DNA from 2 places in the Pseudomonas sp. NY11955 genome. Region 2 is predicted to be linked to the other one. Evidence: riboswitches for the same ligand, from Rfam matches in the RefSeq annotation. Region 2 holds a riboswitch; the other holds the start of a gene.
The links. Region 2 has a riboswitch for manganese ahead of ACNFBR_RS19915 (TMEM165/GDT1 family protein). Riboswitches for the same ligand answer to the same signal wherever they lie in the genome.
Positions count from the first base shown of each region.

Region 1: linked by a shared signal. The riboswitch ahead of mntP (manganese efflux pump MntP) and the one ahead of ACNFBR_RS19915 (TMEM165/GDT1 family protein) in region 2 are both predicted to bind manganese.

Region 1 is NZ_JBLUPS010000013.1:50,491-65,127, forward strand. It holds gene benA (benzoate 1,2-dioxygenase large subunit) at 1-1,198, opposite strand, end outside; gene ACNFBR_RS22035 (AraC family transcriptional regulator) at 1,369-2,325, opposite strand; gene ACNFBR_RS22040 (GlxA family transcriptional regulator) at 2,549-3,604, opposite strand; gene proX (glycine betaine/L-proline ABC transporter substrate-binding protein ProX) at 3,745-4,773, opposite strand; gene proW (glycine betaine/L-proline ABC transporter permease ProW) at 4,844-5,797, opposite strand; gene ACNFBR_RS22055 (quaternary amine ABC transporter ATP-binding protein) at 5,841-7,001, opposite strand; gene ACNFBR_RS22060 (LysR substrate-binding domain-containing protein) at 7,537-8,517, shown strand; gene ACNFBR_RS22065 (hypothetical protein) at 8,534-9,265, opposite strand; gene hisN (histidinol-phosphatase) at 9,440-10,231, opposite strand; gene mntP (manganese efflux pump MntP) at 10,294-10,860, opposite strand; yybP-ykoY riboswitch at 10,863-11,040, opposite strand; gene ACNFBR_RS22080 (universal stress protein) at 11,150-12,040, shown strand; gene ACNFBR_RS22085 (acyloxyacyl hydrolase) at 12,222-12,707, opposite strand; gene ACNFBR_RS22090 (phytanoyl-CoA dioxygenase family protein) at 12,940-13,686, opposite strand; gene ACNFBR_RS22095 (carboxypeptidase regulatory-like domain-containing protein) at 13,740-14,183, opposite strand; gene ptrR (putrescine utilization regulator PtrR) at 14,319-14,637, opposite strand, start outside.
Region 2 is NZ_JBLUPS010000011.1:26,824-41,460, reverse strand. It holds gene hemH (ferrochelatase) at 1-23, shown strand, start outside; gene ACNFBR_RS19995 (uracil-xanthine permease family protein) at 69-1,334, opposite strand; gene upp (uracil phosphoribosyltransferase) at 1,337-1,975, opposite strand; gene ACNFBR_RS19985 (hypoxanthine-guanine phosphoribosyltransferase) at 2,138-2,695, shown strand; gene ACNFBR_RS19980 (WbuC family cupin fold metalloprotein) at 2,698-3,171, shown strand; gene ACNFBR_RS19975 (hypothetical protein) at 3,223-3,693, shown strand; gene ACNFBR_RS19970 (PA4642 family protein) at 3,762-4,052, shown strand; gene mqo (malate dehydrogenase (quinone)) at 4,218-5,726, opposite strand; gene ACNFBR_RS19960 (hypothetical protein) at 6,327-6,560, opposite strand; gene ACNFBR_RS19955 (YajG family lipoprotein) at 6,706-7,290, shown strand; gene ACNFBR_RS19950 (hypothetical protein) at 7,354-7,560, opposite strand; gene ACNFBR_RS19945 (hypothetical protein) at 7,720-7,980, shown strand; gene ACNFBR_RS19940 (1-acyl-sn-glycerol-3-phosphate acyltransferase) at 8,015-9,184, opposite strand; gene ACNFBR_RS19935 (CPXCG motif-containing cysteine-rich protein) at 9,307-9,489, shown strand; gene ACNFBR_RS19930 (putative signal transducing protein) at 9,489-9,749, shown strand; gene ACNFBR_RS19925 (SOS response-associated peptidase) at 9,765-10,385, shown strand; gene ACNFBR_RS19920 (M48 family metallopeptidase) at 10,462-11,280, shown strand; gene ACNFBR_RS19915 (TMEM165/GDT1 family protein) at 11,432-12,016, opposite strand; yybP-ykoY riboswitch at 12,105-12,244, opposite strand; gene ACNFBR_RS19910 (methyltransferase) at 12,284-13,282, opposite strand; gene ACNFBR_RS19905 (2-hydroxyacid dehydrogenase) at 13,336-14,301, opposite strand; gene ACNFBR_RS19900 (fatty acid--CoA ligase) at 14,615-14,637, shown strand, end outside.

The sequences.
Region 1 (14,637 bases), on a different contig from region 2:
CGCCTTCGACCCAGTGTTTGGCACCGCGGGACATGTCGTTCCAGCCAGTGCCGCCGCCGTAACCGGTCTGGCACGAGCGGAACTCTTCCAGGTCGTCCGGGGTGGCCATGCCGCTGACGTTGAAGAAGTCTTCGTACTGGCGGATGCGCTTGGCGCGGGCGTCGGCGCTCTCGCCCTTCGGCGCGATGCAGTAGATGGTGATTTCGGTCTTGTTCACCGAGATCGGCCGGGCAACGCGGATCTGCGAGCTGAACTGGTCCATCAGGTAAACGTTGGGGTACAGGCACAGGTTGCGCGAGTTTTCGATCATCCAGTCGGCGCGTGCCTGGCCGAAGTCGGCGGCCAGTTGGTCGCGGCGCTCGTAGGCCGGGCGGTCTTCGGGGTTGGCCCAGCGGGTCCACAGCAGCAGGTGGCCGTGGTCGAAGGAGTAGAAGCCGCCGCCCTGCTTGGCCCAAGAACCGGCGCTCATGGTTTTGATCTCGTCACCCGCTTCGCGCTGCTTGCGCTGGTTCTGGGTGGCGGCGTAGTTCCAGTGCACGGAGCTGACGTGGTAGCCGTCGGCGCCGTTTTCGGCGGTGAGCTTCCAGTTGCCTTCGTAGATGTACGAGCTGGCACCACGCAGCACTTCCAGGCCTTCCGGCGACTGGTCGACGATCATGTCGATGATCTTGGCCGACTCGCCCAGGTGCTCTACCAGCGGCTTTACATCGGCATTCAGGCTGCCGAACAGGAAGCCCCGGTACGACTCGAAGCGCGCCACCTTGGTCAGGTCGTGGGAGCCATCGCAGTTGAAGCTGTCGGGGTAGCCGGCATTGCTCGGGTCTTTCACCTTCAGCAGCTTGCCGCTGTTGTTGAAGGTCCAGCCGTGGAACGGGCAGGTGTAGCTGGAGCGGTTGCCGCGCTTGTGCCGGCAAAGCATGGCGCCACGGTGGCTGCAGGCATTGAGGAACGCATTGAGCTCACCGTCCTTGTTGCGCGCGATGAAAATCGGCTGACGCCCCATGGTCAGGGTGAGGAAGTCGTTCTTTTCGGGGATCTGGCTTTCATGGGCCAGGTAGATCCAGTTGCCCTCGAAGATGTGTTTCATCTCCAGGTCGAACAGGCGTGGGTCAGTGAACATCTCACGCTTGCAGCGGTAGATGCCTTTTTCACGGTCGTCCTCGAGCATGGCATTGAGGTAGTCGAATCCCAGGGACATGGCCAGGGTCTCCCTTGTTATTGTTTAGACCTGGTCAGGTTAGGGATTGCTATGGGAGCGGAATATCCGGTTTGTGCGCGGTGTTATCCGTTTTGTGCAGGTTATGTGTCTGTCTTGAGGGCCTTTTCGCAGCACAAGGCTGCTCCTACAAGAGCGGGCTTGCCCGCGAATCAGCGCCGATTGCGCAGGGTTTCGGAGGGCAATTCGCCGAACTGCTGCCGATACACCTCGGAAAACCGCCCCAAATGCAGGAAGCCATAGTCCATGGCCAGCTCGGTCACACTGCGTACCGAGCAGCTCGCGTCGCCGAGGCAGGCACGCACCTGCTCCAGCTTGCGCTGACGCACATATTGCTTGGGCGTGGTACCAAGATGCCGGTCGAACAACGCATACAACGACCGCAGGCTCATGCACGCTTGCTCTGCCAGCGCCTCGGCTGGCAGCTCAAGTTTGAGGTTGCGATCGATATATTCGATGATCCGTTCAAGGCTTGCGCCAGGCGAGCCCAGGCGTTCGCGACGGATATTGGTGCTCATCAGAGTCAGCAGCTTACTGGCGACAATCTGGCTGTAATGGCCCTGCACCCTGGGCAGCGAATCGCTCACTTCCGCTTCGTGGCAAACCATCGCCAGCAGGTTCACGAACCCGTCCAGTTCATCCAGCCGATAATGGTTGCGCAGGAACCGCACGCCGCCTTCCGGCCTGTGCCAGCGCTGTTCATCGCAGATCGAGTCCAGCAGCCGGGTCGGTACCTTGAGGATGAACTTCTCACAGTCTTCCGAATAGGTGAGGTCAACCGGGTCATCCGGGTTGATCAACAGCAGCTCACCCGGCACAAGGTGCTGCTCGCGCTTGTGCCCGCGCCACAGGCAATTGCCGTTGAGCAGCACCTGCAGGTGGTAGATGGTTTCCAGCGCTGGCGAGGTAACGCGCACGCTGCCACCGTAGCTGATGCGGCACAGGTCGAGTTCGGCGAACTTACGATGGCTGAGGCTGGCCTGGGGGTGGGTGGTGCGCGATAGGCCGATGCAATGCTGGCCCACATGCTGGTTCACATAATCGGACACAGCATAAGGGTCGGCGTGGTGAAACACGCTACTGCGCTCGCTCAGCAGGCGGCTTTCCATAGGCATGGCACTCGGCATCGTTATTGTTCTGGTCGCCGCGTCCTACTGCCTTGTGGGCTGTGGTTGCGGTCTTCACGGTCATTCTATCGGGCCGGTTGCGGGTCGCGGGGGCAGGCGACAACCGGTGGATGGGCACACTACAGCAAAAAGCCGGGGGTTGGGCAATGCGGCGATGGGATTGGATGGGCGGATAACGGACAGGCTTTGTGCAGTCTGTGTTCGTTTATCGAACAGTATCTTCGTGCTGCCCTGCCCACCCCTGGCTACGGGCACGGTATTGGCGCGGAGCAACGGCAAACAACTCACGAAAGCGCCGGTAGAAATGCGGGAAGCTGACAAACCCGCTGGCCACGGCCACCTCGGTCAATGACTTACTGGTGTGTTGCAACAACTGCCGCGCATGGGTCAGGCGCAGTTCCAGATAGTAACGCGGTGGCGTGGCCTGCACATGGCGGCGGAACAGGCGCTCCAGGTGACGGCGGGACAATCCGGCGTGTTCGGCGATTTCGTCGATGCCAATGGGGTCTTCGATATTGGCGTGCATCAGCTCCAGGGCCAGACGCACACCTTGGGGCAGGCTGGGGTCGATTTCCGGCGCGCTGGCCGGTGCGTCGCTCATTACCCGCGAACGGTCACATGCCAGCATCTGCTCCACGGCCTGGCGCAGGGGTACGCCACCGCACTGTTCAAGCATGGCCAACATCAGGTCCAAGGCACTGCTGGCACCGGCGCAACTCATGCGCCGACGGTCCAGTACATGGGCGTGGCGGCTGATGCGTACCTTGGGGAACAGCTCGCTCATCATTGCCCGGCCATCGGGGTGGAAAGCGCAATCATGGTCGTTGAGCAATCCGGCTTCGGCGAGGAAGTAGGCGCCATTCCACAGGCCTCCCAACTGGCAACCGTGCTGGTCAGCTTGACGCAGCCTGGCACGCAGCAATGGCGCGGTTTCCAGGCGCACGCGGAAGCCGCCACACACCAGCAGGCAGTCAAGGCCATGCACATCCAGGTCCGTGAGCTGGGTGTTGACGGGCAAGGCGATGCCCAGGTCGCTCATCACTTGCACGCCCTCGCCCACCACCTGGATCTGGAACAACGGCGTGGCGCTCATCAGGTTGGCGGTGACCAGGCTGTCCATCGCTGCCGTGAAGGCCATCATCGAGAAGTGTTCGCGCAGGACAAAGGCCACGCGTCGGCACGGCATTGACAGTGAAGTGCGGATGGCAGGGTCCAGGTGGGCCAGGTTGGTGTTCTTGAGGATGCTTTCGAAGTGGCTCATGGTTTCAACTCAACAGCGGAAATCGCATTGGCTTATTCGCGGGCTTGCCCGCTCCCACAGGCCTTGTACAGTTTTCGGAACCTGTGGCGGACCTGTGGGAGCGGGCGAGCCCGCGAACAAGCCAACACTGATGGAACAGGTTACTTGCCGGCCTGGGCCGCTGCGTCACGCGAGGCTTGCAGCCATTGATCAAACTGCTGGCGGTGGGCGGCAACCCATTCCTTGGCATGGCGCTCGATGTCTTTAGGCTTCTTCTCGCCCTGCTGCATCTTCAGGTTCTGGTTGCTCTCGTCGTCGGTGCTGATCTGCACCAGCGACAGGAACTTCAGCGCCGCCGGGTTGTTTTCGGCAAAGTCCTTGTTCAGCACGGCCACCACCTTGTCGATGGCAAAGCCCAGGTTCTTGCCCTGGTAGGTAGTGTCCACGTCGTTATTGCCATCGGGCAGGTCGGTCTTCGGCACTTCCAACCAGACGACGTCCTTGCCTTCGACCAGCACGCTGGCGATCCACTGTGGCACCCAGGTGAAGTACAGGATCGGCTTGCCTTCCTTGTAGCGGGTAAGGGTGTCGGCCATCAGCGCAAAGTACGAGCCCTGGTTGACGGTGACGCTCTGGCCCAGGTCGTAGGCCTTCATGTGGTGGGAAATTACCAGCTCGCAACCCCAGCCCGGGTTGCAACCGGTCATGTCGGCCTTGCCATCGCCGTCGGTGTCGAACAGCTTGGCGATTTCGGGCTTTTTCAGGTCGGTGATGTACTTGATGTTGTACTGGTCGGCGGTTTTCTTGTCGATCAGGTAGCCTTGGGCGACGCCCGGCAGGATGTTGCCGGTCTTGACCATCACATCATCACCACCGGCTTGCTGGTAGAACTTGTCGTGGAGCTTTTCCCACAGGTGCACGGTGAAGTCGGCATCGCCGCTGGCCAAGGCCACCATCATCACACCGTACTCGGTCTCCTTCGGCTCCTGCACCTTGTAACCCAGCTCGCGCAGGCCTTCCATGGCCACTTCGCCGCGGAAGCGCTCTTCGGCTATGGAGGGAAAGATCGGTGTTACCTTCACGCCATCACCCGGTTTTTCCGCCGAGGCCTGGGCGCCCAGCGCAGCGGCCACCAGGGTCAGCGCCGTGGCGCATTTGAGGATGCTGCGGGAGAACTTGGATTCGTGCATCGTCGCTTACCTTCTTCTGATTTTTATCTTCAAGTGCGGCAGATCGAACGTCTCGAAAGTCTTGCTGTGCTCAAGCGGTCTTGCGCCGCCCTTGCGGTTGCGTTACGCCACACAGGCGCATGACGACGCCTACGGGGCCGGTGTGGTACCAGCGCTGGCTCGGGTCGGCACTGGTGCGGGCGCCCATGGCCTGGGTAAGGCGGTCGAGAAAGATCGCCAGCAGCACTAGCCCCACACCGCCGACCGTGGCCAGGCCCATGTCCAGGCGACCGATGCCGCGCAGGACCATCTGGCCCAGGCCGCCGACCGAAATCATCGAGGCGATCACCACCATCGACAGCGACAGCATCAGGGTCTGGTTGAGGCCGGCCATGATGGTCGAGGTGGCCAGCGGCAGTTGCACGCGGGTCAGCATCTGCCGTGGGGTGCAGCCAAAAGCACGCGCGGCTTCGATCTTGTCTTCCGGTACCTGGCGGATGCCCAGGTTGGTCAGGCGCACCAGCGGCGGCAGGGCGAACACGATGGTCACCAGTACCCCGGGCACGTTGCCGATGCCGAACAACATCACCACCGGGACCAGGTAAACGAACGCCGGCAGTGTCTGCATGGCATCGAGCAGCGGGCGGATGATGCTTTCCAGGCGGTTGCTGCGGGCGCAGACGATACCCAGCGGAATGCCGATGACCGCGCAGAAGAACACTGAGGTCAGTACCAGTGCCAGGGTGGTCATCGACTCCGACCACACACCGATCAGGCCGAGCAAAGTCAGGGTGATGAAGCACAGTACCGCCATGCGCTTGCCTGCCAGCTGCCAGCCCAGCAATGACGAAAGGAGGATGCCGATGGTGGGCGGAATGCTCTGCAGGGTGAACTCGATGCCGTTGAGTACCTGGTCGATTGGCCAGCGGATGGCGCGAAACACCTCGCGGAAGTTGTGCACCAGAAAGTTCAGGGTCGCGGTGACCCAGTCGCCCAGGGGGATGGTGGCCGCCTGGAACGGGTCAAGCAGGCTGAATTCGGACATGAGGGCTTACCTCTTCTAGTAAACGCTACGGGCGCTTCTTGGATTAGTTGCGGCTCAGGGTCTGCAGCAGCTCGTTCTTCGACAGCGTGCCCTTAAAGGCGCCCTGGCGGTCGAGCACCGGTACCGGGTATGGCAGGTCGGCGGCAATCGCGAGCACTTCGTGCAGTGGCGTGTCGGTGTACACCGGGCGCTGCTCGTGCAGGCTGTATCGATCACTGGTAGTGGCGCCGTGGGCGTCGGTGTCGACCACGCCCAGCAACTGACCACGTTCGTCGACCAGGTAGCCGAACGGCACGCCGGCCTGGAAGCTCGGGGCCTTGCCGTTGACCTTGCACACCACGGCCGGGTCGAACCTGGCCACATCGCCGGCCTTGAGCACCCGCGAGCTGTCGAAACTCTTGAAGAACGTACGCACGTAGTCGTTGGCGGGCCGGTTGATCAGCTCTTGTGGGGTGCCGATCTGTACCACACGGCCACCTTCCATGATTGCGATGCGATGGCCGATGCGGATGGCTTCTTCGATGTCATGGGAAATGAAGATGATGGTGCGTTGCTGTTCGGCCTGCAGGCGGATGAGCTCGCCCTGCATCTCGCTGCGGATCAACGGGTCGAGCGCGGAGAACGCTTCGTCCATCAACAAGATCGCCGGGTCGTTGGCCAACGCCCGGGCCAGGCCCACGCGCTGCTGCATGCCACCAGACAACTGGTGCGGGTAACTGTGCTCGTGGCCGGCCAAGCCCACCTGGTTCAACGCTTCACGGGCGCGGCTGTGGCGTTCGGCTTCCGGCACGCCGGCAATTTCAAGGCCGAAGGCGGTGTTTTCCAGCACGCTCATGTGCGGCATAAGCGCGAAGGACTGAAACACCATGCCCATTTCCTTGCGGCGCACATCGAGCAGGGCTTTATCGGAAAGCCCGGTAATTTCCTTGCCGTTGAGGTGGATGCTGCCGGAGGTAGGTTCGATCAGGCGGTTGAACAGCCGCACCATGGTCGACTTGCCCGAGCCCGAGAGGCCCATGATGACGAAGATCTCGCCACGCTTGACGGAAAAGCTTGCATCGAACACGCCGACGACGTGGCCGGTCTTGCTAAAGATTTCGTTCTTGTCGGCGCCTTTGCGGAGCATCTCCATGGCCAGGTTCGGGTTGGGACCGAACACCTTGAAGATGTTGTTTACCGAAAGAATCTCATCGGCATGGCTCATACGACCCTCTTTATTATGCTTATTAACCAATCAATCAACATCGCACTTTCAATAAGGCGGGTAGCGATCAGTGCGAGTACGCTTGGCAGTCCGTTCAAATTCGAACGTGAGTCAAAACCGGCACGCAGCATGTCCTGCTTCAAAAAGTTATCCGACATCGATGTCTCGAATGTCGCGCCGTGGCGTTAACGTTAGGCCCAGCGCCAGAGCGGGTCCAACGACATTTGTATGGCGCTAACCATTACCTGAGGTTATCGATTGCGGGCAAAGTGCCGACGCAGAGCCTGCCGGAGTGCGCTTGACTGTAGGAGCAGCCTTGTGCTGCGAAGAGGCCGGCTCATACACTAGGGTTGGGGGCCTCTTCGCAGCACAAGGCTGCTCCTACAATTTGCGGCGCCTGGGCGGGCCTCTTCGCAGCACAAGGCTGCTCCTACAATTTGCGGTGCCTGGGCGGGCCTCTTCGCAGCACAAGGCTGCTCCTACAGAAGACCGCGTGGGCTACACCGGTATCACAAAGGACCTGCACCCTACCGACATGGTCAGACACTCCGAACCCGATCAGACGCTGATCAAGATGCCCTCGCTGCGTGCGGTCAAAGTCTTCGTCGCCGCTGCCAAGTACCAGAACTTCACCCGTGCCGCCGAGGCACTGTGCGTGACCCAGGCCGCAGTGAGCCGGCAGATACGCGAGCTGGAGACCTACCTGGGCGCCGAGTTGTTTACCCGTGTGGGGCGTGCTGTGGAGCTGACGGTGGCCGGTTCGATCTTCTTCGATGCGGTGCAGTTATCGTTCGTCAACATCTCCCAGGCGGCCGAGCGTATCCGCAGCAACACCAACACCAAGCACGTGGTCACCCTGTGCTGTTCACCGGCCTTTGCCGCCTTGTGGATGGGGCCACGCATGCCGAAGTTCTTCGCCGAACACCCGGACATCGACATCAACCTGGTAACCACGCAGAACTTTCTGTCGATGGAGCCCGGGGTGCGCCCGGACATCTACATCACCAAGTTGGGCAAGGTGCAGACAGGCTATAGCTCCCACCCGCTCAACCATGACGTGATCTACCCGGTGTGCACACCGCACTATTTGGCACAGCACCCGGAGGTCGGAACCCTGCAAGGGCTGCGCGATGGCACCTTGCTGAACCTCAGCCCCTATGGCCGTTCACAGGTTGCCGAGCATGTGGACTGGAATGTGTGGCTGGCCTTCCATGACGTCGACCTGAAAAGCCGCGCCAACACCGCACCGCATTTCTTCAATGCCAACGACTACAACCTGTTGGTGCAACTGGCCCTTGGCGGCCAGGGTGTGGCGTTGGGCTGGCACCACTTGGTGGAGCCGTTGGTGGCGCAGGGCCTACTGATAAGGCCAGTGGTAGAGGAACTGGTGCTCAAAGACACGTTCCACTTCCTGGCGTTCAATGAAGACAAGGAGCATGAAGCCAGCTGCCTGCGGTTGCGGGACTGGCTGCTGGACGAGTTTCAGCCGTTGCTTGAATCGTTGCGTAGCCGATGATCCCATTTTTCCCGAGTTACTGCACCGGTAGAAAGTTCATCAGCAGTAGGCTCTGGGCGTAATTCAAGCCAATCCGCCGATACCGCTCATCCAGCAACTCGGCCAACAAATCGAGTCGTGCGACTATCTTGCCAAATTCCACGGCAAAACTCAGGTTGCTGCCCTCCTCCGAGATTTCGTTGGAGAACAGCAGCAACACGCCATTGGCATCCTGTCGCTGGCTGAGCATCCACGTCGCCTTTTCGATATTGCGCGCGGCGTTGTTGATGAACAGCGGGTCGATGGTGTCGGTCATGTAGAACTCGGTACGCCCGCCATGCGCGGTGATCAGCATGCTGCCGATGGCGTAGATGAAGGCGCCGACGCGGTCGCCACGAAATTCCGGGCTCAGGGCGTAGCTCAATGCCGCCAGGTCGCGGCGGTTGCCCAGTTGCGGCAGCGGCTGGCGCTGCTCGATGGCGATGCGGATCTGGCGCTCGGCAGTGGCGGCGTCGACGTAGCCCGACATCTTCCACTGGTTGGGGTTGCGCAGGTACAGCTTGTTCATCAGCAGGTACAGGCTTTGCAAATTGTCGCGCATCGACAGCGTGGCCAGGCGGTCGACACTGGTCTGGAACAGCTCGCTGGGTTTGCCATTGCCGAACTGGCTGAGCATATCGCGGCCCTGTTCCTGCGTGCAGCCGCACAGGCCCGCAAGGGCGCCGGCCAGCAGCAGGCGAGTAAAGAATTTGGGGTGTCTTGCAACCATCGGCACCGGGTCGATATTCGGCGGCCGCCTTGGGAATCAGAGCAGCCTGGCCAAGCATAGAGCCCGGAAATTGGAAAAAGTGCGGTGAAAGCTTGTTCCGGTCTCTCACAAGGACCCTGCTGAACCTGTGGGAGCGGGCGAGCCCGCGAAGAGGCCGGAACAAGCAGCAATAGATCACATGGCGTGACGCAACATCTCCACCACCTGCGCATGCAGCGCCGGGTCACCACAGGCCACGACGCAACCACCGTTCTGCGCCGAGCTGCCGTCCCAGGCCGTAATGACACCACCCGCCCCTTCGACGATCGGCATCAGCGCCTGTACGTCATACGGCTGCAGGCTGGCCTCGACGATCACATCGACAAAGCCCGAAGCCAGCATGCAGTAGGCATAGCAGTCGCCACCATAACGCATCAGCCGCGCCTTGCCGGCAACGGCCTCGAACGCGGCCTTGCGCTCGGCGGTGTCGAACATGTCTGGCGTGGTGCACATCAGCGTGGCCGAAGCCAGGTCGGCACAGGCACGGGTCTGCAAGGGCGTGCCACTGCGCCAGGCGCCTTCGGGAGTGCCGACAAAGCGCTCGCCGGTGAACGGCTGGTTCATCACCCCAACCACCGGGCGCGTGCCGTCGTTCAGGGCAATCAGCGTGCCCCACAGCGGCAGGCCGGTGATGAAGGCGCGGGTGCCGTCGATCGGGTCGAGGACCCAGGTCAGCGGGCTGCTGCCGACGGCCACCCCGGCTTCTTCGCCAAGGATGCCATGCTCGGGGTAACGCGCCTGGATCAACTCGCGCATGGCGTCCTCGGCGGCCTTGTCGGCGACCGTCACCGGGTCGTACAGACGCCCGCCCTTGTCCTCGACATCCAGGCTGGCGCGAAAGTACGGCTTGATCGCCACAGCGGCAGCATCGGCCAACTGCTCGGCGAAGGTACGGAATTCGCCGATCTGTTCAGCGCTCAGGGACATGGGGCAGGCCTCGTGACAATGATGGGGCCAGCATCATACCCGACACGCCGTGCCAGCCGCACTCAAACAGCCGTCAGGTGCTCATACAGGATGGTCGCGCCCACCAGCATCAGCACGATGCCGCCGATGATCTCGGCACGCTTGCCCACCACCGACCCCAGGGCCCGCCCCAGCATGGTGCCGAGGGTGACCATGGTCATGGTCGCCAGGCCGATCGCCGCAGCCGCCACCCAGATGTTCACATCGACGAACGCCAGGCCAATGCCCACCGCCAGGGCATCGATGCTGGTCGCCACCGCCGTCACCGCCAAAATCCAGAAAGAGTGCTGGCTTTGCTTTTCTTCCTCTTCTTCATCCGGTTTCAGGCCGGCGTGCACCATGTGCGCACCCAGTAACAGCAGCAGGAAGAAGGCAATCCAGTGGTCCCATTGCTCAACGTACTGGCTGGCTGCCTGGCCCAGCAGCCAGCCAATGATCGGGGTTATGGCTTCGATGACACCAAAGATCAGGCCGGTGCGCAGGGCTTCGGCCAAACGGGGTTTGTGCAGGCTGGAACCTTTGCCGATGGCGGCCGCGAAGGCATCCGTGGACATGGCGAAGGCGAGGAAAACGAGGGAAATGGGATTCAACGATCAGGCTCCGCCGGGCTACGAGTCAACGACAGCTCCCTGCAGGCCCGGCTTGGCCACAGAAAGGTCGTTGGTCTCGCCAATCCAGCTGGATGCACAGGCCATGGCAGGTTGCCAAATATGTTGACCAGTGCGCCTTCGCTTGGGTGCGAAGGCAGGCTACTCCCCAAAGAGTGCGGCGATGATAACAGCCCTTGGTGAAAAAAGCGTGAACGGCTTTACCAGGCGCACACGGGCTAGACTGAACAGAACCAGGTGACCGGGGGGCTGCCACACGTGGAGGTGTGAGATGAGCCAATTCAAGCGTCTGTTCGTCATGCTCGGCCCGCAAATGCGCCACACGCCAGCGCTGCAACGCGCGGCGGCACTGGCGGAATCCAGTGGGGCCCTGCTGGATATCAACGTGTTCGTCGACGACGTCGACACCTTTGGCTTGATGAGCGATGGCCGCGAGCGCGAGCGGCTGCTCAGTGACAACCGCCAATGGCTGGCGGACGAGGCCGAACAGCTGGGCAATGCCGGCCTGGACGTGTCCACCGAGCTGTTGTTGACCCGTGACCCACTGGGTTCCGTGCTGGAGCGGGTCGAACGGCTGGGCTGCGACCTGCTGATCAAGGATGTACAGCACGAACCGGTGCTCAAACGCCTGCTGGTCACGCCATTGGACTGGCAGTTGCTAAAGGACAGCCCGGTCGCCGTGCACCTGGTCAGCGACATCCGCCTGCCCCTGCCTCGGCAAGTCGCCGCCGCGGTGGACTTGAACAGCCATGGCGCAGGCGAGCACCTGGACGAGCAGGTGATCCACTGTGCACATGCCTTGGCCCTGCAGTGCAACGCCGAGCTGCACCTGCTGCATGTGTGCGACGCGGCCAAGACCCACATTGCCGACTTCGGTGCTGGCACGGTGACCATGCCCGGTTTCGAGGGCAGCGTGCGCACTGCGCAGCGAGCAGCGTTCAACCGCCTGGGCGACCATCACCAGATCCCGCTGGAACGCCGGCACTTCCTGGAAGGTGCAGCGATCAAGGCCATTGCCCAGTTCGTCGGCCACAGCCGGGCCGATGTGATCGTGATGGGCAGCCACCGGCATGATGCGATGCAGACATTCCTGGGTGGGACCACGGCGCATGTGCTGGAGCATCCGCTGTGTAACGTGCTGGCGATCAAGGCCGTGCGCTGAATGTGGGTATGCCTGAACAGGTCTCGCGAAACATCCAGCTCGCCAGATTATCTCGGTAATGTGTAGGAGCAGCCTTGTGCTGCGAAGTGGCCCGCATGCCAGAAGCGCAGCTGTGGCAACAAAGGCCTCTTCGCAGCGCAAGGCTGCTCCTACAGGTACCGGGCATAGCGTTGAGCCTGGCTCAGAAACCTTTGCTGTAGAACAGCGAGTACGACTCGATCCCGTCGTTAGGCTGCTTGAGCCCGGCGTTGGAGTAGTGCATCGCGCGGATTCCCACCTTCTGCTCGCCCGGCAACTTCAGCCCAAAACCGATACGGTCTTCGAAGTTGACCGAAGAGCCCAGGCGCTGATTGCCCACGTCGGTCTTGGAAAACGCCGCCAGGCCAATACCCGCCTCGATGTACGGTGTGTAGGTGAAACCGCTGAACTCATACGTGAATACCGGGCTGAATGACAGCGAGTGCGCACCACTGGCGTCACCGCCCTCCCAATAGGTGTAGGCAGCATCCCAGTAACCGGTGACATAGCCGGTACTGCTTTCCAGCCATTTCTTGTCCCAGTCGAACGAAAGGCCAATGCGGTAGGTCATATCGCCCTGGCCTGTGGCACCCACGGCACCGGACACCTGCGCGGCCTGGGCCAGGTTGGCCCCTGCAAAGGCCAGCATTGCAGCGGCCAGCGAAGCTGCGAGACGGGTTTTCATCAACGACTCTCCTGATGGTCTACACGGCAAGCGGGGGCTTAGGCCCCTCGATCTTTTAGGGTGGACCGGCGCATCCAGACCGGTCACACGAAGTAATAGTTTTTTGATTATTGTCCAGATAATCAGAAAGTTGAAAGTGTATTGCCACTATTGGCTAAATCGCTTGCTTAAGATGTGCCCTGCCGTGCACAACGCTTCAGTCGTATTCCGCCTCTTCATGTTCACCCAGCAAGCGCCTTTGCCGGGGTGTAGCTTCCTCCAGCACTTGCGGGTTGAAACGCCAGTTCAAGTACGGCGAGAACTTCTGCGCGACCATGCGCCGGCCATAGTGCACCTGCAGCATGTCGCGCTCGCGGGCCTGGCTGCAGTTGGCCCCGCCGCTGTGCCAGACATCGCTGCGAAACACCAGCGCGTCGCCCGCCTTGCACAACACTGGCTGTGCTTCACGCCCCTGCCAGTGGTCCTCCCCTGCCTGGGGTGGCCGCGCCGCGCGGTGGCTGCCGGGTACGATCCAGGTCGGCCCGATGCCGTGGTCGATGTCGCTGAGGTACAGCTGCGCAGTCAGGATCTGTGCGGGTTGGGTGAAGTCGCCTTGCGCGCTTAGCCAATCGGGCAGCTGCATGGGCAGATGATCCAGGTGCAAGGCCATGCCTGGGTAACCCGGATGGCTGCGCCAGGCAGTTTGCCCGATCACATGGCAATCAGCGCCGAGCGCCGCTTCAGCCAGTGTTATCACAGGCGGCAGATCGAGAAAGGGCAACCACAACGGGTTGCGATTGAACACGCACTTGTAGTGTTCCAGCAGCCCCTGGTAGTCCCAGTGAATCGGCTGCAGGTCATCGATTGCGCAGCGCAACAAGGCGATACGCAGGGGTTCGAGCACACCGGGGAGCAACACATAGCCCCGCTCGTCCAACATCGCCAGTTGAAGGTCCAGGCTCATGGCTATGTGCTCCATCAGGGCAGGAGTACATCTGTACCCCTGCCGTTATTCCATCAACGCCAGTTCAGGCTCACGGTTGTAGGGGCCTTGCCGTTCACGGTCACCAATTGCTGCACCGTCTCACCCTGGGCGTTGCCAGTGATTTTGTACTTGCCAGGCGGCAGCTGCACATACAGCAGCGGCCCGGCATCCGTGACGCTCAGTACGGGCTGGCCCTGTGCGTTGTGGATATCGACTGAGGCCCCGCTCTGGAATTTGCCTTCCGGACCCGTGGAAAGTTCTACATGCAGGTCATAGCCGGAAGTCTTGCGCAGTGCATTGGCTTCATCCTGGCCAATACCGCCTTGCACGTAGTGCACACCGTTCTGTTCCTGCGGTTGCAGCTGAACGGCCTGCATGTCGATGGGGGCATTGAGGTCGGCGGCGGCCGCCAGGGTCCATGGCAAGGCCAAGGTAATCAGCAACGCGGCGCCGAGTGCATAGTGATGGTTACGCATGGTACGACCCTCATTTAGAGGATGGCTTACCTATTATCTGATCCTCCGGGGGGGGTTGGTGTTCGTGGCTGATGCATGGTCGTCACCGTGACATTCGGCACTTATTCATGAAGCAAAGATAAATTTATCTATTAATCAGTAGGTTACTAGACCTTCCTCAAGCAGTTTCACAAACATACTCAAGCTGCGCGATACCGTGCCCCGTCGCCATACCAGCCAGGTTTTCAGGTAGCGGAAATCTTCCGACATGGGCCAGGCACTCACGGTGCTGCACCCCGGCATATTGTCGAGCATGCTGCGGGGCATCATGGCCAGCCCAGCGCCGGCACTGACGCAGGCCAACATGCCGTGGTAGGACTCCATCTCGTGGATCTTGCCCGGTACTGCCTGGTCCTTCACGAACCAGTTTTCGAAATGATGGCGGTACGAACAGTTGGCTCGGAAGGCGTAGATG
Region 2 (14,637 bases):
CGCAACTGTGCGAAAAGGCTTGATTGGAAAGGGCCGCTTTGCGGCCCCTTCGCGGCACAAGGCCGCTCCTACACATCCAGCTTCTTGTGCTTCCAGCCATCGTTGCCCGGCAGGATCAGGTTCAGGGCAATCGCCACGATGGCGCACAGGGCGATGCCTTTCAGGCCCCAGTCATCCGGGCCGTCACCGCTGCCGATCAGCACGCCGCCGATACCGAACACCAGTGTCACCGAGACGATCACCAGGTTGCGCGCTTCGGCCAGGTCGATCTTGTGGCGGATCATGGTGTTCATGCCCACCGCCGCAATCGAGCCGAACAGCAGGCACAGGATACCGCCCATCACCGGCACCGGGATGCTTTGCAGCAGCGCGCCGAACTTGCCGATGAACGCCAGGGTGATGGCGAAGATCGCCGCCCAGGTCATGATCTTCGGGTTGTAGTTCTTGGTCAGCATCACCGCGCCGGTCACTTCGGCGTAGGTGGTGTTGGGCGGGCCGCCGAACAGGCCGGCTGCGGTGGTGGCCAGGCCGTCACCCAGCAGGGTGCGGTGCAGGCCTGGCTTTTTCAGGTAGTCACGTCCCGTCACGCTGCCGACCGCGATCACCCCGCCGATATGTTCGATCGCCGGTGCCAGGGCAACCGGGACGATGAACAGGATGGCCTGCCAGTTGAATGCCGGCGCGGTGAAGTTGGGGATCTCCAGCCACGGTGCAGCGGCAATCTTGGCGGTGTCGACCACACCAAAGGCGAAGGACAGGGCAAAGCCCACCAGCACGCCGGCGATGATCGGTACCAGGCGGAATATGCCCTTGCCGAACACGGCCACGATCAATGTCGTCAGCAGGGCGGGCATGGAGATCAGCATGGCGGTCTTGTACGGCATCAGTGCCGCGCCGTCGCCACCCTTGCCCATCGCCATGTTGGCGGCGATTGGCGCCATGGCCAGACCGATGGAGATGATCACCGGGCCGATTACCACCGGCGGCAGCATGCGGTCGATGAAACCGGTGCCTTTGATTTTCACCATCAGGCCCATGAAGGTGTACACGAAGCCGGCTGCCATCACCCCGCCCATGGTCTCGGCAAGGCCGAACTGGCCCTTGGCAAGGATGATCGGGGTGATGAAGGCGAAGCTCGAGGCCAGGAACACGGGTACCTGACGGCCGGTGACCAGCTGGAACAGCAGTGTGCCGATGCCAGCGGTGAACAGCGCGACGTTGGGGTCCAGGCCGGTGATCAGGGGCATCAGCACCAGCGCGCCGAATGCCACGAAGAGCATCTGCGCGCCCGAAACGACCTGGCGCCAGAGCGGGTCGTTGAAGCCGTCCTGCATGGTCAGGCGTCCTTTTGCTTGGTGCCGAAGATCTTGTCACCGGCATCGCCCAGGCCCGGCACGATGTAGCCGTGTTCTTTCAGGCGCTGGTCGATCGAGGCGGTGTAGATCTTCACGTCCGGGTGGGCTTTTTCTACTACTTCGATGCCTTCTGGCGCGGCGACCAGCACCATGGCGCGGATCTCTTTGCAGCCGGCCTTTTTCAGCAGGTCGATGGTGGCGACCATCGAACCGCCGGTGGCCAGCATCGGGTCGATGATCAGGGCCAGGCGCTGGTTGATGTCCGGCGCGAGTTTTTCCAGGTAGGTGTGGGCTTCGAGGGTTTCTTCATTACGGGCAACGCCAACGGCGCTGACCTTGGCCCCCGGGATCAGGCTGAGCACGCCGTCGAGCATGCCGATGCCGGCGCGCAGGATCGGTACTACAGTGATCTTCTTGCCGGCGATTTTTTCAACTTGCACCTTGCCACACCAGCCGTCGATCTCGTAGGTTTCGAGGGGCAGGTCCTGAGTGGCTTCATAAGTCAGGAGCGCGCCGACTTCCTGGGCGAGTTCGCGAAAATTCTTGGTGCTGATATCGGCACGGCGCATCAGGCCGAGCTTGTGGCGGATCAGCGGATGGCGGATCTCACGAGTGGGCATAGGGGGGCTCCGAAAGGCGGGCAAAAAAACCGCGCTAGATTAATCTATTCAGCCTGTGCTGTCGTCTGGTCATTCTGGACGTTAGTCCATAAATGCTTGATCTGTGACGAGCGGATGCGTACCTTTGCCCGCTTTTCCAAAATGCACCCCCCGGAGAGCGCCATGTCCGCCGATCTCGAGCATATCCGTCAAGTCATGCGTGAAGCTGACTGCCTGTACACCGAAGCCGAAGTCGAAGCGGCCATCGCCAACGTCGGCGAGCAGATCTGCAAGGACCTGCACGACAAGAACCCCGTGGTGTTCTGCGTGATGAACGGCGGCCTGATCTTCTCCGGCAAACTGCTGACCCACCTGCAGTTCCCGCTGGAAGCCTCGTACCTGCACGCCACCCGTTACCGCAACCAAACCAGCGGCGGCGAGCTGTTCTGGAAGGCCAAACCGGAAGTGTCGTTCATCGACCGTGACGTGCTGATCGTCGACGACATCCTCGACGAAGGCCACACCCTCAGCGCCATCATCGAGTTCTGCAAGCATGCCGGCGCGCGCTCGGTGCACACCGCCGTGCTGATCGATAAGGACCACGACCGCAAGGCCAGCCCAGACCTCAAAGCCAACTATGTGGGCCTGCCCTGCGTCGATCGCTACATCTTCGGGTACGGCATGGACTACAAAGGCTACTGGCGCAACGCCAACGGCATCTTTGCCGTAAAGGGGCTGTGACCATGCGCCAGCCTGCGTTCATCGACCAATCGCTGTTCGCCGGGCTGGCCGAAAAGGCTGCGGCCAACCCGCGCGGGCGGCAGCACCATAATTTCCATGAAATGGAGGAGCCCTGCCACCGCATGGCGGTCGGGCTGCAGCCGAGCACCTACATTCCGCCGCACCGGCACCTGAACGACGACAAGGCCGAGGCCCTGATCGTGCTCAAAGGCCGCTTGGGCTTGCTGATCTTCGATGAGCAGGGCGCAGTGACCGACAAGCGGGTGCTACAGGCAGGCGGTGACTGCTTGGGTGTCGACCTGGCGCCTGGTACCTACCACGGGCTGGTGGTGCTGGAGCCGGACAGCATTCTGTTCGAGTGCAAGGCCGGGCCGTATCGACCAGTGGGCGAGGGCGAGCATGCGCACTGGGCGCCGCGTGAGGGTGAAGTGGGCGTGGCCGAGTACCAGGCCTGGATGCACGCGCAGTTCGATTGATGCGGCCTGCAGCCGGCATGCTAGAGTGCTCCTTCATACAAGGAGCCTCACATGCGTGCGATTCTTCCCCTCCTGCTGGCCGTCAGCCTGCCACTCGCCGCTGCACCACTGCACAGCCAGTTCCTGCCTCCCGATGATCAGTCCCTGCGCCAGGAAGCGCCGACCAGCCAGCAATTGCTGCAAGTGACCGACTATTCGGTGGTGGTAGGCGCCCAGCGCCAGTCCGACCAGCAACCGATCCCGATCACGTCGTCGCTGCAGGTGCGCTTGAAGGGCAAGCCGCTGAGCAAGGGGGCGACCATCGCCCAGGTGCTGCTGACGTTCGACGGTGAAGCTGCCAAAAGCCTGAAGAAGCCCGTGTATGACGATAAAACCCGTACCCTTAGCCTGAATTATCCGGTCAGTGATTACCGGGTGGTCATGGACTTGTTGCGCAACGAAACCCTGTATGTGCAGTTTCTCACCTACGGCAACGGCCACATCTGGGCCGACCTGCACACCGGTACCGTACGTACGCGTTGAGGCGCGCGGCCTGCGGGGGGTAAACTGCCGGCCTTCGAAATTCCGTGATGGTCCAGTTGGAGTCGGCAATGCGTAAAGACAAGAAACAGGTAATCGGTGACGAAATCAGCGACGACTACATCAAGTCGTTCCTTCAGTTCGAGCCGGCCGATGGTGTGACCTCGCCGTCGCTGCACAAGCTGGTCAAGGCCTACCGCGGCCTGCGCGTGGACGATTTCGAGCGCTTTGTTGGCTTCTTCGTCGAGGCTGGCCTGGACCTGGATGGCAAGGACGAGCACGGCAAGACCTTCGTCGAGCAAATTGCCGACCAGCGCAATGCACCGGAATACATCGAGATCATCGATAACGCCCGCGGTTGATCTCAAACCTGGACTGGCCCCTTCGCGGGCATGCCCGCTCCCACAGGAATTGCACAGAACCTGAGGTGTGGGAGCGGGCATGCCCGCGAACAGGCCGGTACAGGTTTGATGAAATGCCAGGCACAAAAAAACGCCCCGAGGGGCGTTTTTTCGTTACCGGTCGGTTCAGGCGTAATGCTTGGCTGCCGGGCTGCTTTCCACCAGTTCCAGCGCCACGTCGTTCTCGGCACTGATCTTGTGGTACAGGGCGGCATCGGTTGCCAGGGTCTTCTCGCGCGCCGGGAAGATTTCCTTGAGCTTGGCAGCCCAGGCACCTTTGGCCTGCTCGGGGAAGCAGCGCTCGATCAGTTCCAGCATGATCGACACGGTCACCGAAGCGCCCGGCGATGCGCCGAGCAGTGCGGCCAGGCTGCCGTCCTGGGCCGAGACCAGCTCGGTACCGAACTGCAGCACGCCGCCCTTTTTCGGGTCTTTCTTGATGATCTGCACGCGCTGCCCCGCCACTTCCAGGCGCCAGTCTTCGGCCTTGGCCTGCGGGTAGAAGCGACGCAGGGCTTCCAGGCGTTGCTCCATGGACTGCATCACTTCGCTGACCAGGTACTTGGTCAGGTCCATGTTGTCGCGGGCCACGGCCAGCATTGGGCCGATGTTGCCCATGCGCACCGACAGCGGCAGGTCCATCAGCGAACCGTGCTTGAGGAACTTGGTGGTGAAGCCAGCGTAGGGGCCGAACAGCAGCGAAGTCTTGCCGTCCACAACGCGGGTATCCAGGTGCGGTACCGACATCGGCGGGGCACCTACGGCGGCCTGGCTGTACACTTTGGCCTGGTGCTGCTTGACGATCTCCGGGTTGTCGCAGCGCAGCCACTGGCCGCTGACCGGGAAGCCGCCGAAGCCTTTGCTTTCCGGGATGCCGGACAACTGCAGCAGCGGCAGGGCCGCGCCGCCGGCGCCGAGGAAGACGAAGCGGGCGTCGACTTCACGGCTGCCGCCGCTGTTGACGTCCTTGATGCTCACGGTCCAGCCGCTGCCGTTACGGCGCAGGCCGACAACCTTCTTGCTGTACTTGACCTGCGCGTCCGGCGAGTCGCCCAGCAGTTTCAGCAGCTTGTTGGTCAGTGCGCCGAAGTTCACGTCGGTGCCTTTGGCCACGCGGGTAGCGGCGATGTGCTGGTCGGCCGGGCGGCCAGGCATCATCAGCGGCATCCAGTCGTTCATCACGGCCTTGTCTTCGGTGTATTCCATGTCATGGAAGGCGTGGTGCTGCTTGAGCAGCTCGAAGCGCTTCTTGAGGAAGGAAACACCCTTGTCACCCTCGACGTAGCTCAGGTGCGGGACCGGGTTGATGAAGGCACGCGCCGAGCCGAAGTTGCCCTTCTTGCTCAGGTAGGCCCAGAACTGGCGCGAAACCTCGAACTGGGTGTTGATGTGCACGGCCTTCTTGATGTCGATGCTGCCATCGGCGGCCTGCGGCGTGTAGTTCAGCTCGCACAGGCCGGCATGGCCGGTGCCTGCGTTGTTCCAGGGGTTGGAGCTTTCCGCGGCTCCGGAGTCCATCGCCTCGACGACCTCAAGCTTCAGGGTCGGGTCAAGCTCCTTGAGCAGTACGGCCAGGGTGGCACTCATGATGCCCGCGCCTACCAGTACTACATCAACCGATTCGTTCTGCGCCATTTAACGCGTCTCCACAATCTACAGCTACCTAATTGACAGCATAGGACCTGGGTTCGCCAGGGTCGCCATGTCCGACTTTTCGCAGTTCTTGCAACTTCCGCGGACACCGCCAATCAGTCTTCGGGTTCGTGTATTGAACGCCGTTTGCCACAGGTGCGGCAATTCGACTTATGGTCAAGGTGTCGTGCGTGCGTTATGGAACGGTTCAGACACTCATACGGGATGAGCGCATCTGCCGTCTGTTCAGGGCTGTTCGGGACACATCTGCCGCTTTTGCACATGCCAGACTGTTCATTTGCTCGCCACACTCTTGTGAAGTTGTGAAAACCGTTTTTTCACGCTCTTTTGGAGACGTGAACCTCAAAAGGGGACTGCGCGATGGCAACCCGCAGGTTCATGCAGTGTGAAGGGCCGGAAAAGCAGGCACGACAGCCGATGCAAGACCTGAGTGGAAGGCTCTCTGTGGGCGAAGCGGTGAAGTTGCCGGGGTCAATCGGCGAGTGCGGGGCCCGATCAGGAGACGTCCTTATAATCGGGGGGAGATTATAGCGATGTCGCGGGCAGAAATGTCGCCATTCGTGGTTTTTATTGCAGCGTTTGTCAGGCCGCGAGGAGGCGTTGGTGCCAACGGCGGCTTGCACGCGCGCAAACCCGGGCGTCGGCGGGCAGCTCGCGGCCCAGCCAGGCCAGCTGAATTTCACTGACCTGGACCCAGCCGCTGCCGCTGGGCACCTGGCTGCATTGCTTGAAGGCCAGGCATTTGCCTTGGGCGTCGAGGCGGGCGTAGGCGTTGTGGCGCGGGCGTTGGAAGAGCAGAGTCCAGAGCGAGGCCATGGCGGCGAGTCCTTTGTGCTAGGGCTTGGCGCAAGGATAAGGGCATGGCCATGAAACGATTGTGACAAGCGAGGCAGGCCGATGACTGGTCTGTGCCTGGCTAGGTATACTGTGGGCCTTTGCCGCATTTTCTGGAGAAACGCGCATGTTGCAACGTCTGTTGTTCGGTTTGATCGCCGTGGCCAGCCTCAGCCTGGTCGGTTGTGCCCACAGCCCGCAACAACTCAACCCGCAACCCACGCTCAAGGCCCAGCTTGCCCCGGTCGGCCATGGCCAGCCGGTGGTGGTCCGGGTAGTGGATGGCCGGCCTTCGCAGTCCCTGGGTACCCGTGGTGGCATGTATCCCGAGACCAGCACCATCAGCGTCAGCGGTAACGACGTTGTGCCCAAGCTGCAGGCTCAAGCTGAAGCCGCGGTGCGCCTGCTCGGCTTTACCCCGACGCCGAACGCCTACAACGCGCCACAGCTGACCGTGACCCTGGCCGAGCTGAAGTACCAGTCGCCCAAAGACAACCTGTACGTGACCGAGGCCACCATCGGTGCCACCTTCCGTGCCGACGTGCGCAATGGCGGCCGCAGCTACAGCGGCCGTTACGGTGCGTCGCTGGACCAGCGCTTCGGCATGGCGCCGAACCAGGACACCAACACCCAGCTGGTGGGCGATGTGCTGAGCGATGCCCTGACCCGCATGTTCAAAGACCCGACCATCGGGCAGGTGCTGGGCCAGTAAGCGTTCAGCAGCAACAAAAAACCCGCTGCCTGTGTGCCAGGCAGCGGGTTTTTTATTGCAGGTTCAAGCGGCTTCTATGTGGAAGTCCAGCAAGCTGAACCCGGTTTCGGCATGCACCTGCGGCAAGTCTTCATGCGCATGCCCACCCAGCGCACAGTAGACCAGCCACTGGCGGTCCTGCACATTGATGGCGAAACCGTCGATCAGCGCCTGTTGTTCGTCGCTCTGGGCAACGAGGTAGAGGCGGTCCTGGTTTTCAGCGTGCAGCATGACAAGCTCCGGGTCATTGAAAGGCCGACAGGGTGGCCTGTTCTGATGACGAGCGGATGACAGATGAAATTTAATGACAGTTTGTCGCCAAGGCCGGGCGACGGGGTGCGACTTGGGTAGAATGCGGGCCTTTGCCGTCGCTCACACCGAGGTTGCGTGATGTCCTTGCAAGTGCTCTGGGGGTTTCTGGCCGCCCATCCCACCAAGCTGATCAACCTGCTGGCGCTGCTGCTGACCTGCCCGGGCGGGTTGCTGCTGCACAGTGCACGGCGGCGCGAGGCCGAGACTCGCGAATACATGGCAGTGGACGAAGGGGTAGTGGACGCCTTCGATCTGCGGGTGCCACGTTACTTCTACATTCTCGGCTTTTCGTGCCTGGCGATGGCGCTGTTGTTGTCCTGGTTCAGTACCTGGGTCTGAGAAATTGGGGCCGCAACGCGGCCCCGGCAATCCTTCAGGCTACTGGGGCCTGTTGCCTGACTTGATACTGGTTACGCACCGGCGTCGCATACTGCAACACCAGGTAAGGCCGCTGCTCTTCAGGGCAGGCATCCAGACGGCGCTGCCATTCTTCCTTGGCTTTTGCCAGCTCGTCCGCCGGGAACACTTTTTCGGCACTGGGCACCTGCAGGGCCTCGTCCTTGCCTTCCCACATCGCATACGCCAGGTAATGCACCGGGAACAGCCGGTAGCCACCCAGAATTTGCCGGTCGATCTCCGCCGCCAGCTGCTTGGTGTCTTCGTGGTACTCGGTCACCGGCGGGGCGAAATTGATGTGCACCCGGCCCTTGTAGCCGGTAATGCCCTTGGCGATGCTGTTGTCGTCCTCGCCTGGCGCCTTCTTGTAGGTGCCGGTGGTGGCGCGGATGTACAGCTCGCGGGCCTTGGCCTGGTCGCAGGGGTCGTATTCGTAGCTGATCGATACGGGAATCAGGTTCAGGCTCTGGATCACTGCACCGAACGGCTCGTCCTTGCGGCTCATGTGGAACATCTTGAGGATCGCCGAGTCGGTGCGGTCATCACCGTCCTTGGCCCGGCCTTCTGCCTGGGCGATCCAGATCGACGTGGCATCGTTGCGGATCGAGTGGTTGATGTAGGCCGAGAGCAACTGGTAAGCCGCCAGTTTTTCGCGCCGGCCGCTGATCGAGCGGTGCACGATGAAGCTTTTGTTCAGGCGCATCATGTCGCTGACAAAGGGCTTTTGCAGCAGGTTGTCGCCAATGGCGATGCGCGGCGTGGGCAGGCCGGCGTGGTACACCGCGTAGTTGACGAAGGCCGGGTCCATGACGATGTCACGGTGGTTGGCCAGGAACAGGTAGGCGGTGCCGGCCTTGAGTTGTTCCACGCCCGAATAGGTGACGCCGTCAGTGGCGCGGTCGATGGTCCGGTCGACGTAGTACTCGACTTTGTCCTGCAGGGTGGAAACGCAGGTGACGCCGGCGAATTCCTTGCGCAGGCGGCGGGCAATCAGCGGCTTGAGCAACCAGCCGAGAGCACCGGCCGCACGCGGGAAGCGGAAGTGGGTGAGGATATCGAGGAATGCCGGGTCGCTGAGCAGGCGTGCCAGAACGGCAGGGACCTCAGCGTCGTCGTACGGTCGGATGGCATCGAATTCGCCCATCATGCTCTCTTGTTGGAAACGGCTAGGGTAATAAGGTAGGGGCGGGCTCCGAAAAACGGCTCGGACGCACACAGGCCCTGTAAACAGACCGGCAATTATACGCATAAGTCACCCCGGAGGCCGCGATGCTGGAAACTGCGATCTACGATTGCCCTTATTGTGGCGAAGAAGTCGAAACCACAGTGGACCTGTCCAATGGCGATCAGGAGTACATCGAGGACTGCCAGGTGTGCTGCAAGCCTATCCGTTTCGTGCTGCAGGTGCATGGCGAGGAGTGGATGCTGGATGTCTTTGGTGAGAATGACTGATGCGGCGGATCTATGAACCGGAAAACCTTCTCGAAGCCGAAATGCTGGTCGGTATGTTGGCCAGTGAGGGCGTCGACGTGCAGCTGGTGGGCCGTGATTTGATGGGCGGCGTGGGCGAGCTGCCGCTGCAAGGCCTGCTCGGGCTTGCGGTGGCGGATGAGCAGGCCGAGTACGCACGGCAACTGATCGATGCGTACAATGATGCCCAGCCACTGGTTGGCGACGAGCCGGAGAGTTTCCCCGGTACCCTGATCTGCTAGGTTCTGAATTCGCCCATGTGTGGACGTTATGCCCTGTTTCGCTGGCCCCAGGCCCTTGCCAGTCTGCCGGGCTTTCCCGTTGGTCAGCCGGCCCAATGGAATATCTCGCCCGGGGCTTCGGTGCTGATCCAGCGTCAGCTCGACGGCCAACAGCAACTGGCCAAGGCGCGCTGGGGGCTGACCCCGGCCTGGCTCACCGACCTGTCCCGCACCCCTGCCCACGCCCGCGCCGAAACCCTGGCCGAGCAGCCAATGTTTCGTGAGGCATTTCGCCAGCGGCGCTGCCTGATGCCGGCCAACGGCTTTTACGAATGGCGTGGCAGTGTGCGTAAACGCCCGTACTGGCTGACTCCGGGGGAGGGCGCGTCGTTGTACTTCGCGGCGGTGTGGGAAGCCTACCCGGTGCAGGACCAGGTGTGGCTGAGTTGCGCGGTGGTGACCCAGGCGGCCATGAACCAGCGTCGGCCGCTGATTCTGGATGAGGGCGGGCAGGCGGCCTGGCTTGACCCGGACACGCCGATTGCCCGCCTGCACGAGCTGCTGGCCAGCCCCCCGGCCCAGTTGCGCGAGCGGGCTTTGGCCAATTTCGTCAATGACCCGAAGCTGGATGCGCCGGAGTGCCTCACCCCGGTTTGATAAATCTTCCCTGTGGCTATGGCAGCCAGTGGCGACTCGGCCTAGGATACGCCGCATGTGGATAGGGAGTGTTTTCATGCGTAAGTCTTTTGTCGTCAGCCTGCTGAGTGCTGGCATCCTGCTGGCCGGCTGCCAGGCGGTGAATACCACCAGCGGCGGTGCTGTGGGCGTCGAGCGCCAGCAGTACATGTTCAGCATGCTGTCGACCGATGAGGTCAACCAGATGTACGCCCAGTCGTACCAGCAGACCTTGGGTGAGGCCTCGAGCAAGGGTGTGCTGGACAAGACCAGTGCCGAAGCCAAGCGTGTGCAGGTCATTGCCAACCGCCTGATCGCCCAGGCGCCCAAGTTCCGCCCGGATGCCGCGCAGTGGGACTGGCAAGTCAACGTGATCAAGAGCGACGAGCTCAACGCCAACTGCGGCCCAGGCGGCAAGATCATCGTCTATACCGGGCTGATCGATCAGCTCAAGCTCACCGATGCGGAAATTGCCGCGGTGGTGGGGCACGAGATTGCCCACGCCCTGCGTGAGCATAGCCGCGAGGCCATGTCCAAGGCGTACGGTGTGGAGATGGCCCGCCAGGGTGCCGGTGCCATCTTCGGTCTTGGCCAGAGCAGCATGGCCATGGCCGACACCGTGGTGAATTACGCCATGACTTTGCCCAACAGCCGGGCCAACGAGAACGAGGCCGACCTGATTGGCCTGGAGTTGTCGGCGCGTGCCGGTTATGACCCGAATGCCGCGATCACCTTGTGGAACAAGATGAGCAAGGCTTCCGAGGGTGCGCCGCCTGAGTTCATGAGCACTCACCCAGCGTCCGAAAGCCGCATTGCTTCGCTGCAGGCGGCGATTCCGAAGGTAATGCCGCTGTATCAGGCCGCGGCCAAGCCGTAAGACTAAGTTTTCGGTTTGCGCGGTCCCATTGTAGGAGCAGCCTTGCGCTGCGAAGAGGCCGGTAAGGGCAGTCCATTTTTTGGGGCCCTTACCGGCCTCTTCGCAGCACAAGGCTGCTCCTACAGGTTGTGTGTCAGCCTGTGATTTTTGCTTAACCCACCCAGCCACTGGCCTTCATTGCCGAGTACACGGCTACGATCGCCAGTACGAAGAACGCCGTGGCCGCCAGGCGACGAATCAGCGTCAACGGCAGTTTGTCTGCCGCGAAGTTACCCGCCAGAACCACCGGCACGTTGGCAATCAGCATGCCCAGCGTGGTGCCGAGGATGACCATGATCAGGTGTGGGTACTGTGCCGCCAGCATTACCGTGGCGACCTGGGTCTTGTCACCGATTTCGGCCAGGAAGAACGCAATCAGCGTGGTCAGGAACGGCCCGAAGCGGCGTGCCGGGTTCTCGTCGTCATCCATCTTGTCTGGTACCAGGGTCCACAGCGCAGTGGCGGTAAAGCTGGCGGCCAGGATCCAGTGCAATGCCGACTCGCTGAAGAAGCTACCGAACCAGGCACCCACGGCACCGGCCGCGGCATGGTTGGCCAGGGTGGCGGCGATGATGCCGGCGATGATCGGCCACGGCTTGCGAAAGCGAGCAGCGAGAATGAGCGCGAGCAGTTGCGTCTTGTCGCCAATCTCGGCGAGGGCAACGATAGCGGTGGGGACCAACAGAGATTCCAGCATCAGGATTCCTACGGGGGCGGGTCGACACGGCTATGACACGTACAGCCTCCCCGCCCCGGGTAAGGTGTGCGTGTCATAGGTCTTGTCAAACCCTGGATCCGTCTGTGCGGATCTTGCCATGCAGGCTGGCATGGTGGGTCGCACGCGCCATGGTCTGTGGACCAAGTATGTTGACGCGTACCGGGCGAGCTGGGTGCTCGCGGGAGACTACTCCCCTAGGACGGTGCGGATTCTGCCTAGGCAAAACGCTTTCGGCAAGCGCTGTTTTTATCCGTGCGTTGCCTGGTAGATGCGAAAACCATCGGCCTCGTCGCGTACCTGGCAGTTGCCCAGTGCCCCTTCGATCAGCGGCTGGTAGCGCAGGAAGCTGTTGGCCACCAGGCGCATTTCACCACCTTTTCGCAGATGAACGGCCGATTTTTTCAGCAAGTTCTCCGAGGCCTGGTAGTTGGTATGCACACCGGTGTGGAAGGGCGGGTTGCTCAGGATAAGGCTCAGCTCAGTGGGGGCTGCGTCAATGCCATCTCCGCTGATCACTTCGCCTTCCAGGCCATTGGCCGCCAGTGTCAGGCGGCTGGCGGCCACGGCGAAGGCATCCACGTCCAGCAGGGTCACCCGGCTTTGTGGGTACCGACGCTTGAGCGTGGCTCCCAGTACCCCGGCACCGCAGCCAAAGTCCAACATGTGACCGCTGGGCAGGCCGTCGAGGTGCTTGAGCAGCAGGGCGGTACCTCGATCGAGGCGGCCGTGGCTGAATACCCCAGGCAGGCTGACCACCTGCAGCGGGCCGTCTTCCAGGGCCAGCTCGAAGCGCTCGGCCAGGCTTTCCAGCGATTTTGCCTGGGGTGCCTGGTCGATGGTCACTTGCCACAGCTGGCAATGGCGAGCGCTGTCGAGCTTGCGTGGTTTGCCAAAGGCCTGCAGCTGCTTGGCCGCCCCTTCGATACCCCCGCGTTTTTCACCCACCAGGTACAACTCGCGGCCGGCCAGGCGCGACGCCAGGGCGTTGAGCAAGTAGGCGGCCAGCTCGCGGGACTTGGGCAGGAACAGCACGGCGCTGTCGAAGGCTACGTCGGGCGGCTCGACCGCGTAATGGCTGCGCCCGGCAAAGCGGCTGTCGAGCATGGCTTGATCGCCGGCATGCCAGGTCCAGGCCTGGGCCTGGGGCAACTGGCCGAGCAGGTCGTCGGCGGGGGCGCCAGCGATCAGCAGCGGCCCCTGGAACAGCTCTGCCTGGCGGAGCAACACTTCACTGCGCGGGTCCATGGACGACGCCTCCTGAAAAAAGTGGCGCAGTGTAGCAGAGGCGGGCGCCGGGCTCAGCTGACCACGCGGCGTGGCTGGCCGGCGAAGAAGGCCTGGGCGTTCTCGCTGAGCTGGCCGACGATGCGCTGGCGCGACTCCACCGCGCCCCAGGCGCTATGAGGGGTGATGATCAGGCGCGGGATGCCGGGTTCGAGCAGCGGGTTGCCGTTGACCGGTGGCTCCACGCTCAGAACGTCAGTGGCTGCGCCGCCCAGGTGGCCATTGCGCAGGGCGTCGGCCAGCGCCTGCTCATCGATCAGGCCGCCGCGGGCGGTGTTCACCACCAGTGCATTGGGTTTGAGCAGGGCCAGTTCACGGGCACCGAGCATGTGCCGGGTGTGCTCGTTCAGCGGGCAGTGCAGGGTCAGGGCGTCGACTTGCGGCAGCAACTCGTCCAGTGGCAGCCGGTCGGCGCGCTCCGGGCGGCCGGGAATCTGCCCGCTCAATACGCGCATGCCGAAGGCTTCGGCCAGCCTTGCCACTGCGCCACCCAGCTCGCCGTGGCCGAGCAGGCCAAGGGTTTTGCCTTCCAACTCGACGATGGGGAAGTCCAGCAGGCAGAACTGGCTGGCCTTGGCCCACTGGCCGCTGGCCACTGCCTGGTTGTAGTCGCACAGGCGGGTGGCCAGGGCCAGCAGCAAGGCAAGGGTGTGCTGAGCGACGGACGGCGTGCCGTAGCCCTGGCAGTTGCACACGGTGATGCCTTGGGCGCGTGCTGCTGCCAGGTCGACATTGTTGGTGCCGGTGGCGGCCACCAGGATCAGCTTCAGTTGCGGGTTGGCGGCCAGGGTCGCGGCGTCGAGCATGACCTTGTTGCTGACCACCGCGACTGCGCCCTGCAGGCGCTCGGCGACCTGGTCCGGGCGGGTGGCGGCGAACAGTTCGAACGCGTCGAACTGCTGCTTCAGGGGCGAGAGGTCGAGATCGCCAAGGTCCAGGGACTGGTGATCGAGAAACACGGCGCGACGCGGGCTGGGCATAGGGTTCTCCGGAGACGGGGCGGGAAAGGGTAGTTGTGGCCCTTCGCGGGCACGCCCGCTCCCACAGGTACCCCACAACTCCGGCGTTTGGTGGTTTACCTGTGGGAGCGGGCGTGCCCGCGAAGAGGCCCTTGGCTCCAGCGCAAACCCTGAAGCTTTCAGCGCAGTGTCTAGCCCGCGGTGACCGCCCGTCAACGCCCGCCACTCATACCTCTGGCAAGCAAATCATTCCTTCGGCTGATTTAGCCGTCACATTGGCGAACTACAGTGGTTACCACATTTGTCCGGCTCGCTTTTCAGAAAAGGGATACCCATGCTGCAGACCCGCATCATCAA